DNA from 2 places in the Ensifer sp. LBL genome. Region 1 is predicted to be linked to the other one. Evidence: predicted binding sites of a transcription regulator. Region 1 holds the regulator's gene; the other holds the start of a gene.
The links. Region 1 encodes PhoB, which activates phosphate uptake and scavenging genes when phosphate is short. Its sites were predicted from a motif close to TGTCATNNANCTGTCAT; they were not measured.
Positions count from the first base shown of each region.

Region 2: the regulator PhoB is predicted to act here: its motif matches at 2,048-2,064, upstream of OKW20_RS24105 (DUF2794 domain-containing protein).

Region 1 is NZ_JBNDJY010000001.1:999,273-1,004,003, reverse strand. Features, by position in the region: gene pstB (phosphate ABC transporter ATP-binding protein PstB) at 1-71, shown strand, start outside; gene phoU (phosphate signaling complex protein PhoU) at 122-835, shown strand; gene phoB (phosphate regulon transcriptional regulator PhoB) at 1,038-1,721, shown strand; gene OKW20_RS04895 (GcrA family cell cycle regulator) at 1,790-2,311, opposite strand; gene OKW20_RS04890 (aspartate aminotransferase family protein) at 2,733-3,932, shown strand; gene argF (ornithine carbamoyltransferase) at 4,037-4,731, shown strand, end outside.
Region 2 is NZ_JBNDJY010000006.1:217,531-222,261, reverse strand. Features, by position in the region: gene acnA (aconitate hydratase AcnA) at 1-791, shown strand, start outside; gene OKW20_RS24110 (DUF1223 domain-containing protein) at 997-1,770, shown strand; gene OKW20_RS24105 (DUF2794 domain-containing protein) at 2,085-2,489, shown strand; gene OKW20_RS24100 (GNAT family N-acetyltransferase) at 2,607-3,161, opposite strand; gene OKW20_RS24095 (Bax inhibitor-1/YccA family protein) at 3,284-4,030, opposite strand; gene OKW20_RS24090 (ABC transporter permease) at 4,252-4,731, opposite strand, start outside.

The DNA.
Region 1 (4,731 bases):
ACACCGACAAGATGTTCACCAATCCGGATGACCAGCGCACCCAGGATTACATCATGGGCCGCTTCGGCTGAGGCCGCATAAGGCTGCAACAGTAACTGCAAAGCGCCCGTAAGGATCGACGATCATGTCCATGCATATCATGTCCGCCTATGACGAAGAACTGAAGTACCTGACGCGCCGCATCTCGGAGATGGGCGGTCTCGCCGAGCAGATGGTCGCCGAATCCGTTCGCGCGCTGGTCAATTCCGACCTCGCTCTCGCGCAGAAGGTGATCTCGGACGACACCGTTCTCGACGACGCCGAGCGCCAGATCGGCGAGAAGGCGATCGTCACCATCGCCAAGCGCCAGCCGGTCGCCGCCGACCTGCGCGAGATCATGGGTTCGATCCGCATCGCCTCCGATCTGGAACGCGTCGGCGACCTTGGCAAGAACACCGCCAAGCGCGTGATCGCGGTTGCCGGATCCGGCATTCCGCGCAAGCTCGCCCGCGGCCTGGAGCACCTGGCAGAGCTGGCTCTGGTCCAGCTCAAGGAAGTGCTCGACGTCTACGCTTCGCGCTCGCCGGAGAAGGCCAACAGCATCCGCGAGCGCGACGAGGAGATCGATGCGATCTACACCTCGCTGTTCCGCGAGCTTCTGACCTACATGATGGAAGATCCGCGCAACATCACGCCCTGCACGCATCTTCTGTTCTGCGCCAAGAACATCGAGCGCATCGGCGACCACGCGACCAATATCGCTGAGACGATCTATTACATGGCGACGGGTGCTCAGCCGGAAGGCGAGCGTCCGAAGGATGACACCACTTCGACACTGGGCTCGGTCAACGACTGAGCGCCGAGCGCGCCGTAAGCATGCATGCCCTTTGAAATCTGATCCGGTCGCGGCTTCGGTCGCGGCCCCGAATTCCTGTATCTGAAGCACGCGGTTTTCGCCCCGCCTTTGAAATCGGCGGACGTGCTCCAGATTTAGAGTGTCTGAGCGCCGGCCGGGCCGATGAGCCCAAGGGTCGCCCGCGGTAAGGAGACGTTACCTGATGTTGCCAAAAATCGCCGTAGTCGAAGACGAAGAGGCGCTGAGCGTTCTGCTGCGTTACAATCTGGAAGCCGAGGGCTTCGACGTCGACACGATCCTGAGGGGCGACGAGGCGGAGATCCGGCTTCAGGAGCGGCTGCCCGACCTGCTCATCCTCGACTGGATGCTGCCCGGTGTTTCCGGCATCGAGCTTTGCCGCCGGCTGCGCCAGCGCCCCGAGACGGAGCGCCTGCCGATCATCATGCTGACGGCGCGCGGCGAGGAAAGCGAGCGCGTCCGGGGTTTGGCGACCGGCGCCGACGACTATGTGGTCAAGCCATTCTCCACGCCGGAGCTGATGGCGCGCGTCAAGGCGATGCTGCGCCGGGCAAAGCCCGAGGTCCTGTCGACGCTGCTTCGCTGCGGCGACATCGAACTCGACCGCGAGACCCATCGCGTTCACCGCCGCAGCCGCGAAGTGCGCCTCGGCCCGACCGAGTTTCGTCTTCTGGAGTTCTTGATGTCCTCGCCGGGCCGCGTCTTCTCGCGCTCGCAGCTTCTGGATGGCGTCTGGGGCCATGACATCTATGTCGACGAACGCACCGTCGACGTGCATGTCGGTCGCCTGCGCAAGGCTCTGAATTTCTCGAACATGCCGGACGTTATCCGCACCGTTCGCGGCGCCGGCTATTCGCTCGAAAGCTGACAGATCCGGGAGTCGCCAACAAAAAAAGGGGCCGATCGGCCCCTTTTTTATTGATGCTGTCCGGCTTCTTAGCGGGCCCTGCGGCGCTCACCCGACGGCTGGTAGGCCAACCGCGCATGGAAGGTGCAGTAAGGCGAGGATTCCGGGGAATCGTTGCCGCAGAAGTGAAACTCTTCCTTCAGCGGGTCGCCGATCGGCCACTTGCAGGTGCGCTCGGTGAGCTGGGTCAGCTCGAGGCGGCGCGACATCGGCACGACAACGTCGGTCCGGGTGCTGAAATCCTGCTCGGCAACGAGATCGACTTCGATTTCTTCCTTGAGAACGACAGCGCCGGCCGCGCGTGCAACCGGGCGGGCCGAAACGCGCGAAGCGTAGTTCGGCGCACGCGGTGCCGAAGTCGGGCGCTTCGGACGGGCCGCCGTCGTGGTGCTACCGCCGGCCTTGGCGCGACCTGGCAGGCTCAGGCGGTGAACCTTGCCGATGACAGCGTTACGGCTGACGCCGCCGAGCTGTGCCGCGATCTGGCTCGCGCTCAGGCCCTCGGACCAAAGCTTCTTCAGTTTCTCCACCCGCTCGTCAGTCCAGTTCATTTCTGCACTCTCCGTTCTCAGCGTTGGGGATGGCAGAATCCCTCACCGCACCCCGGCTGAACCCCGGGGTTGCAAACGCGATAACTCTTTTGGTGACTAGGTCCGCCGCATGCGTCTAGTAATTGAATGTTAACGTACTGACCGCTGGACTCTGTGGCAAGAGTCCCGGGAATCAGGCCGAATCGATTTCGTAGTTTTCCCCAACTTGCTCGGCCGGCGTTGCATTTTTGCAAGCCCTCCCGGACGATTTTTCTGCTGCCAGGAATCGACCCTTCATGTTGCGCTGCAAGGCTTGGTTTTGTTGACATTGCAGCGCGAAATGGGAATAGTGCCTGCGCCGCCGAAAGGCGGCATTTTTGATTTTTATCGGCCCGCGTGAGGCGCGGGATCGATGTCGATCTGGAGTGAAGGAGAGCCTCGCATGACTGCAACAACGCCGCTTTACGATACCTACATGCGCGCGCCGTTGCGTTTCGAGCGAGGAGAGGGCGCCTGGCTGATCGCTGAAGACGGTACGCGTTATCTCGATTTCGGCGCTGGTGTTGCCGTGAATTCGCTCGGCCACGCGCATCCCCACCTCGTCGAAGCGCTGAAGGCGCAGGCCGACAAGGTTTGGCACCTGTCCAACCTCTATGAGATTGCGGGCCAGGAAAGCCTCGGTCGCCGGCTGACCGCAGTCACCTTTGCCGACAAGGTGTTCTTCACCAATTCCGGCGCAGAGGCGCTGGAATGCGCCATCAAGACGGCACGGCGTTACCACTTCTCCAAGGGTCACCCGGAGAAGTTCCACGTCATCACCTTCGAAGGCGCTTTCCACGGCCGCACGATCGCGACGATCGCCGCCGGCGGTCAGCAGAAATACATCGAAGGTTTCGGTCCGAAGGCGCCAGGCTTCTACCAGGTCCCGTTCGGCGACATCGCTGCCGTCAAGAATGCGATCACCGAGGAAACCGCAGCGATCCTGATCGAGCCGATCCAGGGCGAGGGCGGTATCCGCCCGGCGACCAAGGAGTTCATGCAGGAACTGCGCGCGCTTTGCGACGAGTTCGGCCTGCTCCTGATCCTCGACGAGGTTCAGACCGGCGTCGGCCGCACCGGCAAGCTGTTTGCCTATGAATGGGCCGACATCCGCCCGGATATCATGGCGGTCGCCAAGGGCATCGGCGGGGGCTTCCCGTTCGGCGCGTGCCTGGCGACCGAGGAAGCCGCATCTGGCATGGTGGCGGGCACGCACGGCTCCACCTATGGCGGCAATCCGCTGGCCATGGCTGTCGGCAATGCCGTGCTCGACGTCGTTCTGGCCGACGGGTTCCTCACGCATGTGCGCGATGTCGCGCTGGTCTTCCGCCAGGGTCTCGCATCGCTCAAAGATCGCTTTCCCGATGTCATCGAGGAGATCCGCGGCGACGGTCTGATGCTGGGCATCAAGGTGAAGGGCCCTTCGGCCGATCTGCTGAAGGAAATTCGCGCGGAGAAGCTTCTGGCCGTGCCGGCCGGCGAAAACGTACTGCGCTTGCTGCCGCCGCTGACGATCACGGCCGAGGAGGCCCGCGAGGGCCTGGCACGTATCGAACGCGCCGCCGAGGCGGTTCGCAAGGCAAGCGGCAACGCCGCAGCCTGAAGATAGCGACCCAGGGCCGAGCAAGGCGCTAGAATGACCTTCGTGTGGGCACGTATATAGCGTGCCGCACCAGGGACCGATTTTTCAGACAGGAACCGAGTACGATGGCAGGCACCAGACATTTTCTCGATCTTTCGGCCATGACGGCCGCCGACCTCCGGACGATCATCGACGATGCGCGCGTCCGAAAGGCAGCGACCAAGGCCGGGACCGCCGAGAAGCCGCTCGCCGGCAAGATGCTGGCGATGATCTTCGAAAAGCCCTCCACCCGCACCCGCGTTTCCTTCGATGTCGGCATGCGCCAGCTCGGCGGCGAGACCCTGTTTCTGTCGGGCACCGAAATGCAGCTCGGCCGCGCCGAGACGATCGGCGACACGGCCAAGGTCCTGTCGCGTTACGTCGATGCCATCATGATCCGCACCACGGATCACCGCCGTCTTCTGGAGCTGGCCGAACATGCGACGGTCCCCGTCATCAACGGCCTGACCGACGATACCCACCCGTGCCAGATCATGGCCGATATTCTCACCTTCGAGGAGCATCGCGGCCCGGTGAAGGGCAAGACGATTGCCTGGACCGGCGACGGCAACAACGTCCTGCATTCGCTGATCGAAGGTTCCGCCCGTTTCGGCTACCGCATGAACATGGCCGTGCCGCTCGGCTCCGAGCCGCAGGACAAGTTCCTGAATTGGGCGCGCAACAATGGCGGCGAGGTCCTCTTGTGTCATGACGCCGAGCAGGCGGTCGCCGACGCCAATTGCGTGGTGACCGACACCTGGATTTCGATGAACCAGGAACA
Region 2 (4,731 bases), on a different contig from region 1:
ACGCCTGGGACGACGGTTCGACCTACGTGCAGAACCCGCCCTACTTCGTCGGCATGGGCAAGTCCGGTTCGGGCATCTCCGACATCAAGGGCGCCCGCGTGCTTGGTCTCTTCGGCGACAAGATCACCACCGACCACATCTCGCCGGCCGGTTCGATCAAGGCTGCCTCGCCGGCTGGTGCCTACCTCATCGGTCATGGCGTCGGCGTTGCCGACTTCAACCAGTACGGTACGCGTCGCGGCAACCATGAGGTGATGATGCGCGGCACGTTTGCCAACATCCGCATCCGCAACCACATGCTCGGCCCGAACGGCAAGGAAGGTGGCTACACCATCCACTATCCGTCGAAGGAAGAGATGTCGATCTACGACGCTGCCATGCAGTACAAGGAAGAGGGCGTTCCGCTCGTCATCTTCGCCGGCGTCGAATACGGCAACGGCTCGTCGCGCGACTGGGCTGCCAAGGGCACCAACCTGCTCGGCGTCAAGGCCGTCATCGCGCAGTCCTTCGAGCGTATCCACCGCTCGAACCTCGTCGGCATGGGCGTCATTCCCTTCGTCTTCGAAGAAGGCACGACTTGGGAATCGCTGGGCCTCAAGGGCGATGAGATCGTCACGATCGAAAACCTCGCCAACGTCCAGCCGCGCGAAAAGCGCGTTGCCAAGGTCACCTATGGCGACGGCAGCGTGAAGGACGTGCCGCTGGTCTGCCGTATCGATACGCTGGATGAAGTGACCTACGTCAACAACGGCGGCATCCTGCAGACGGTTCTGCGCGACCTCGCTGCTTAATCGCGCGAGCGCAAACAAGGCTCTGGAGCCGGGACGCCGAAAGGCGCCCCGGCTCTTTCTTTGAGGTGCAACTGCCACGATCCGGGTGCTGGATCACACTCACTTGCCACCTCACTCCAACGTGACTTCCCGTTGATGCAGGGGCGTCGTATGTAGTGAACTCCCCCACAAGGAGTAGGCCGACGGCCGGTAACGAAGTGACGCCATGACATCCGCAGACCGTTCTTTCATTCGTCCTGTTGCACTGGCTCTCGGGCTGCTCGCAGCCGCCAGTACCCCCGTCGGGGCGCAGGAGAAACAGGCGGTCAAGGGCGTTGTCGAGCTGTTCACCAGCCAGGGCTGTTCGTCCTGTCCGCCGGCGGATGCGGCGCTGAAGTCGCTGGTCGACGAAGGCGATGTGGTGGCGCTCGCCTATCACGTCGACTACTGGAACTATCTCGGCTGGGCCGACACGCTGGCATCGAAGGAAAACACCGAGCGGCAATATGCCTATGCGCGCATGCTCGGTCGCAACGGCGTCTACACGCCGCAGGCGATCCTGAATGGCCGCGACCATTTGAATGGCGGCAACCTGCAGGCAATCAAGACGCGGCTGGAAACGATGAAGGCGGAAGGCAAGGGGCTTGCCGTTCCCGTCGACGCCAAGATCCTCGGTGAAGAAATCCAGATCACCGTCGGCAGCGGTATCGGCAAGGCCAATGTCGTCGTCGTCTATTTCGATCGCGCCAAGATCGTGAAGATGGAAAAGGGGGAAAACAGCGGCAAGGAAGTCCCCTATTGGCATGCGGTGCGTGACATTCAGACGATCGGCATGTGGGACGGCCAGCCTGCGACCTTTACGCTGCCGGCAACGGTGCTGACCGAGCGCCCCGGAAACAGCGGCTGCGCGATCCTGCTGCAATCGATGAAGGACAAGGAAACGCCGGGCGCCATCATCGGCGCTGCGGCCGTGCTCGCCGGCCCTCAGGGCAAATTGTAGGGACGGCGAAGCGCAAGGGGTTGGTTCGGCCCGGCAGCATCGAGGGGCTGGGGCTGAGGGTTCGAAGTTACCGGACCGAACCGGCCATAACTGCGTTCGGTGAACTCCCGCAGCATGACGATCTGACCGGACATACGGTGGCAACGACTCTGTCCGTCAGCGCCCGCGAGTTTTGCGATGAATTGGGGCGCCGGTTTGACTGAAATGGGGCAGAGGCAAGAAATGACCTCACCGTCCCATGGCTTCCGGCTTGCTTTTCGGCTCGTGTCAGGCACACTGTAATCGTTCTGTCACAACAGAAGGCCGGATTGCCGATGACCGATGAGCCGGATTTGCCGCAAGGCGAGGCGCGCCATCAGCGCGAGACCACTTCCGAAGTGGTCGTCGATCTTCACGAATACAAGAACGCCAAGAACGCTCCCCCCATCACTTTCCATCGCCGCGAATTGGACCAGATCCTATGGGTTTACGGCCGCATGGTCGGCGAAGGCGAATGGCGGGACTACGCCATCGACCACCTGAGGGACCGCGCGGTCTTCTCGGTGTTCAAGCGTTCGGGCGAAATGCCGCTCTACCGGATCGAGAAGAACCCGAAACTGGCCGCGAAACAGGGCGCCTATAGCGTGCTGAACATTCACGGCACGATCCTGAAACGCGGCCACGAGCTCGCCCAGGTGCTCAAGGTATTCGACAAGGTGCTGAGGCTGGTGGAAACCTGACCACCCGGGAAAGGGTGCGATCAGGGCGCACGCCGACGTCACAGGCGGCAACGGCACGATTTGCCTATACGCGCTGCGAGCGCGCTTCGCCGACCGAGATCCTTCAGCAAGCGACGATCACTGGTAGAGCGTGTCCGGATAGACGTCTTCCGGCGGGTCGGTCGCCTGGCCTTCGCCGAGCGCGAGCTGCATGATCGTCGTGTCGAGCCAGCGGCCGTGCTTGAAGCCGGTTGCTTTCATCGTGCCCTGGAGTTCGAAGCCGAGCGACCGGTGTACGGCGATCGAGGCCGGATGGGCACCGCCGATCACCGCGACCATCTGGCGGAAGCCGAGCTCCGTGCAACGCCGGACGAGTTCGACCAGCAGCGCCTTGCCGGCGCCCTTGCCGCGGGCTTCCGGCGCCAGGTAGATGGAATCCTCGACCAGGAAACGATAGGCCGTGCGCGTGCGGAAACCGGATGCGTAGGCATAGCCTATGATCGTCCCGCCCTCGTCTACCGCGACCATGTAAGGGTAGCCGTTGCCGATGATCGTTTCGAACCGGGCCCGCATCTCCTTTTCGGATGGCGGGTTGATCTCGTAGGTCGCAACGCCGTGCAACACGGATTCGCGATAGATCTCGGTGATGACGGGAAGATCGGCCAGGGTGGCGTCGCGCAGGGTCAGGGACATGGCTTTAGACTTGATCCCAAGGTTTCGTCGTCCTTTCACTCCCACGGAGCCCGGACGCTTTCAAGCTGCTTCAAGAAACAAAAAAGGCGGCCGAAGCCGCCTTTTCCGTCTGCTGTTCAGACTTAGTTGTTCCGGTTCCCCATGAACTGGAGCAGGAACATGAACAGGTTGATGAAGTCGAGGTAGAGCGTCAGCGCGCCCATGATCGCCTTGCGGCCGGCAACGGTGCTGTCATCGGCTTCAAAGTACATTTCCTTGATCTTCTGCGTGTCGTAGGCGGTGAGGCCTGCGAAGATCAGCACGCCGATCACGTTGATCGCGAAGGCGAGCGCCGAAGAGCCGAGGAAAATGTTGACGATCGACGCGATGATGACGCCGAACAGACCCATGATCAGGAACGAGCCCATGCCGGACAGGTCCTTCTTCGTGGTGTAGCCGTAAAGCGACAGGGCGCCGAACGAAGCGGCGGTCACGAAGAACGTCTGAACGATGCTCTGGCCGGTGTAGATCACGAAGATCGACGACAGCGACAGGCCCATCAGGGCGGCATAGATCCAGAACGTCGTCTGCGCGGCAGAAACGCTCATGCTATTGATGCGGAAGCTCATGAAGAACACGAGTCCCAGCGGCGCCAGCATCACCACCCACTTCAGCGGGCTCGTGTAGATCGCAGCACCGAAGGCAGTCAGCTGGCCATCCGAAAACGCCATCTGGAAGGCCAGGTAGGCCGCGACGCCAGTGATCGCCAGACCAAGCGCCATCAGGTTGTAGACCTTCAGCATGTATGCGCGAAGGCCTTCGTCAATCACGGCACCCGCCTGAGCGCCGGCGGGCGACATTCGGGTTTGGTAATTTCTCAGATCAGCCATTGTTTCCTCATTCAAGCTCCGGTGGATGTTACGGTGTCGGGCGGCGAGTATCGCCCTGGAAGATGATCTTCCACGCCCAGGCGCCGCTGCGGAGCTCCAGCATGCCTGTGGACAAATATGATGCCGAAACCCGCTGCACACAAGACCCGGCACTCCCGGATTCCGTTGCACCGGACCGATTCAGTCCGGTGCAATAGGGATTTACGGTTAACTCGGCACGGTCAAAGTTCGCGCAGGACCGGCGCCGCCTTCTGCCCGAGAATGCGCCATGTACCGGCAAGTCCGATGCCGACCGTCATCACCAGCGCCGCTACAACCGTCACGATCGCCACGTCGGGCAGGAAGCTCGAGGGTAGCGTCATGATGCGGTTGACGACGAACCAGGCGGCGATACCGCCGGCAAACAGCGCAAAAACGGCGGTTGCAAGACCGAGGATTGCGTATTCGTAGCTGAAGGCCTTGATGAGCGTCACCCGCGTTGCCCCCAGCGTCTTCAGGACGACCGCGTCATGGACGCGCGCCCGGTTGCCGGCAGCAAGCGCGCCGGCCAGCACCAGCACGGAAGCGACCAGCGCCACGGCCGCCGCCGCCCGGATCGCCGTTGCCAGCTGTCCGAGCAGACCATTCACAATGTCGAGAGCGTCCTTCACCCGCACGCTGGTGATCGTTGGATAGGCATTGGTGACGGCCTTCAGGACCGC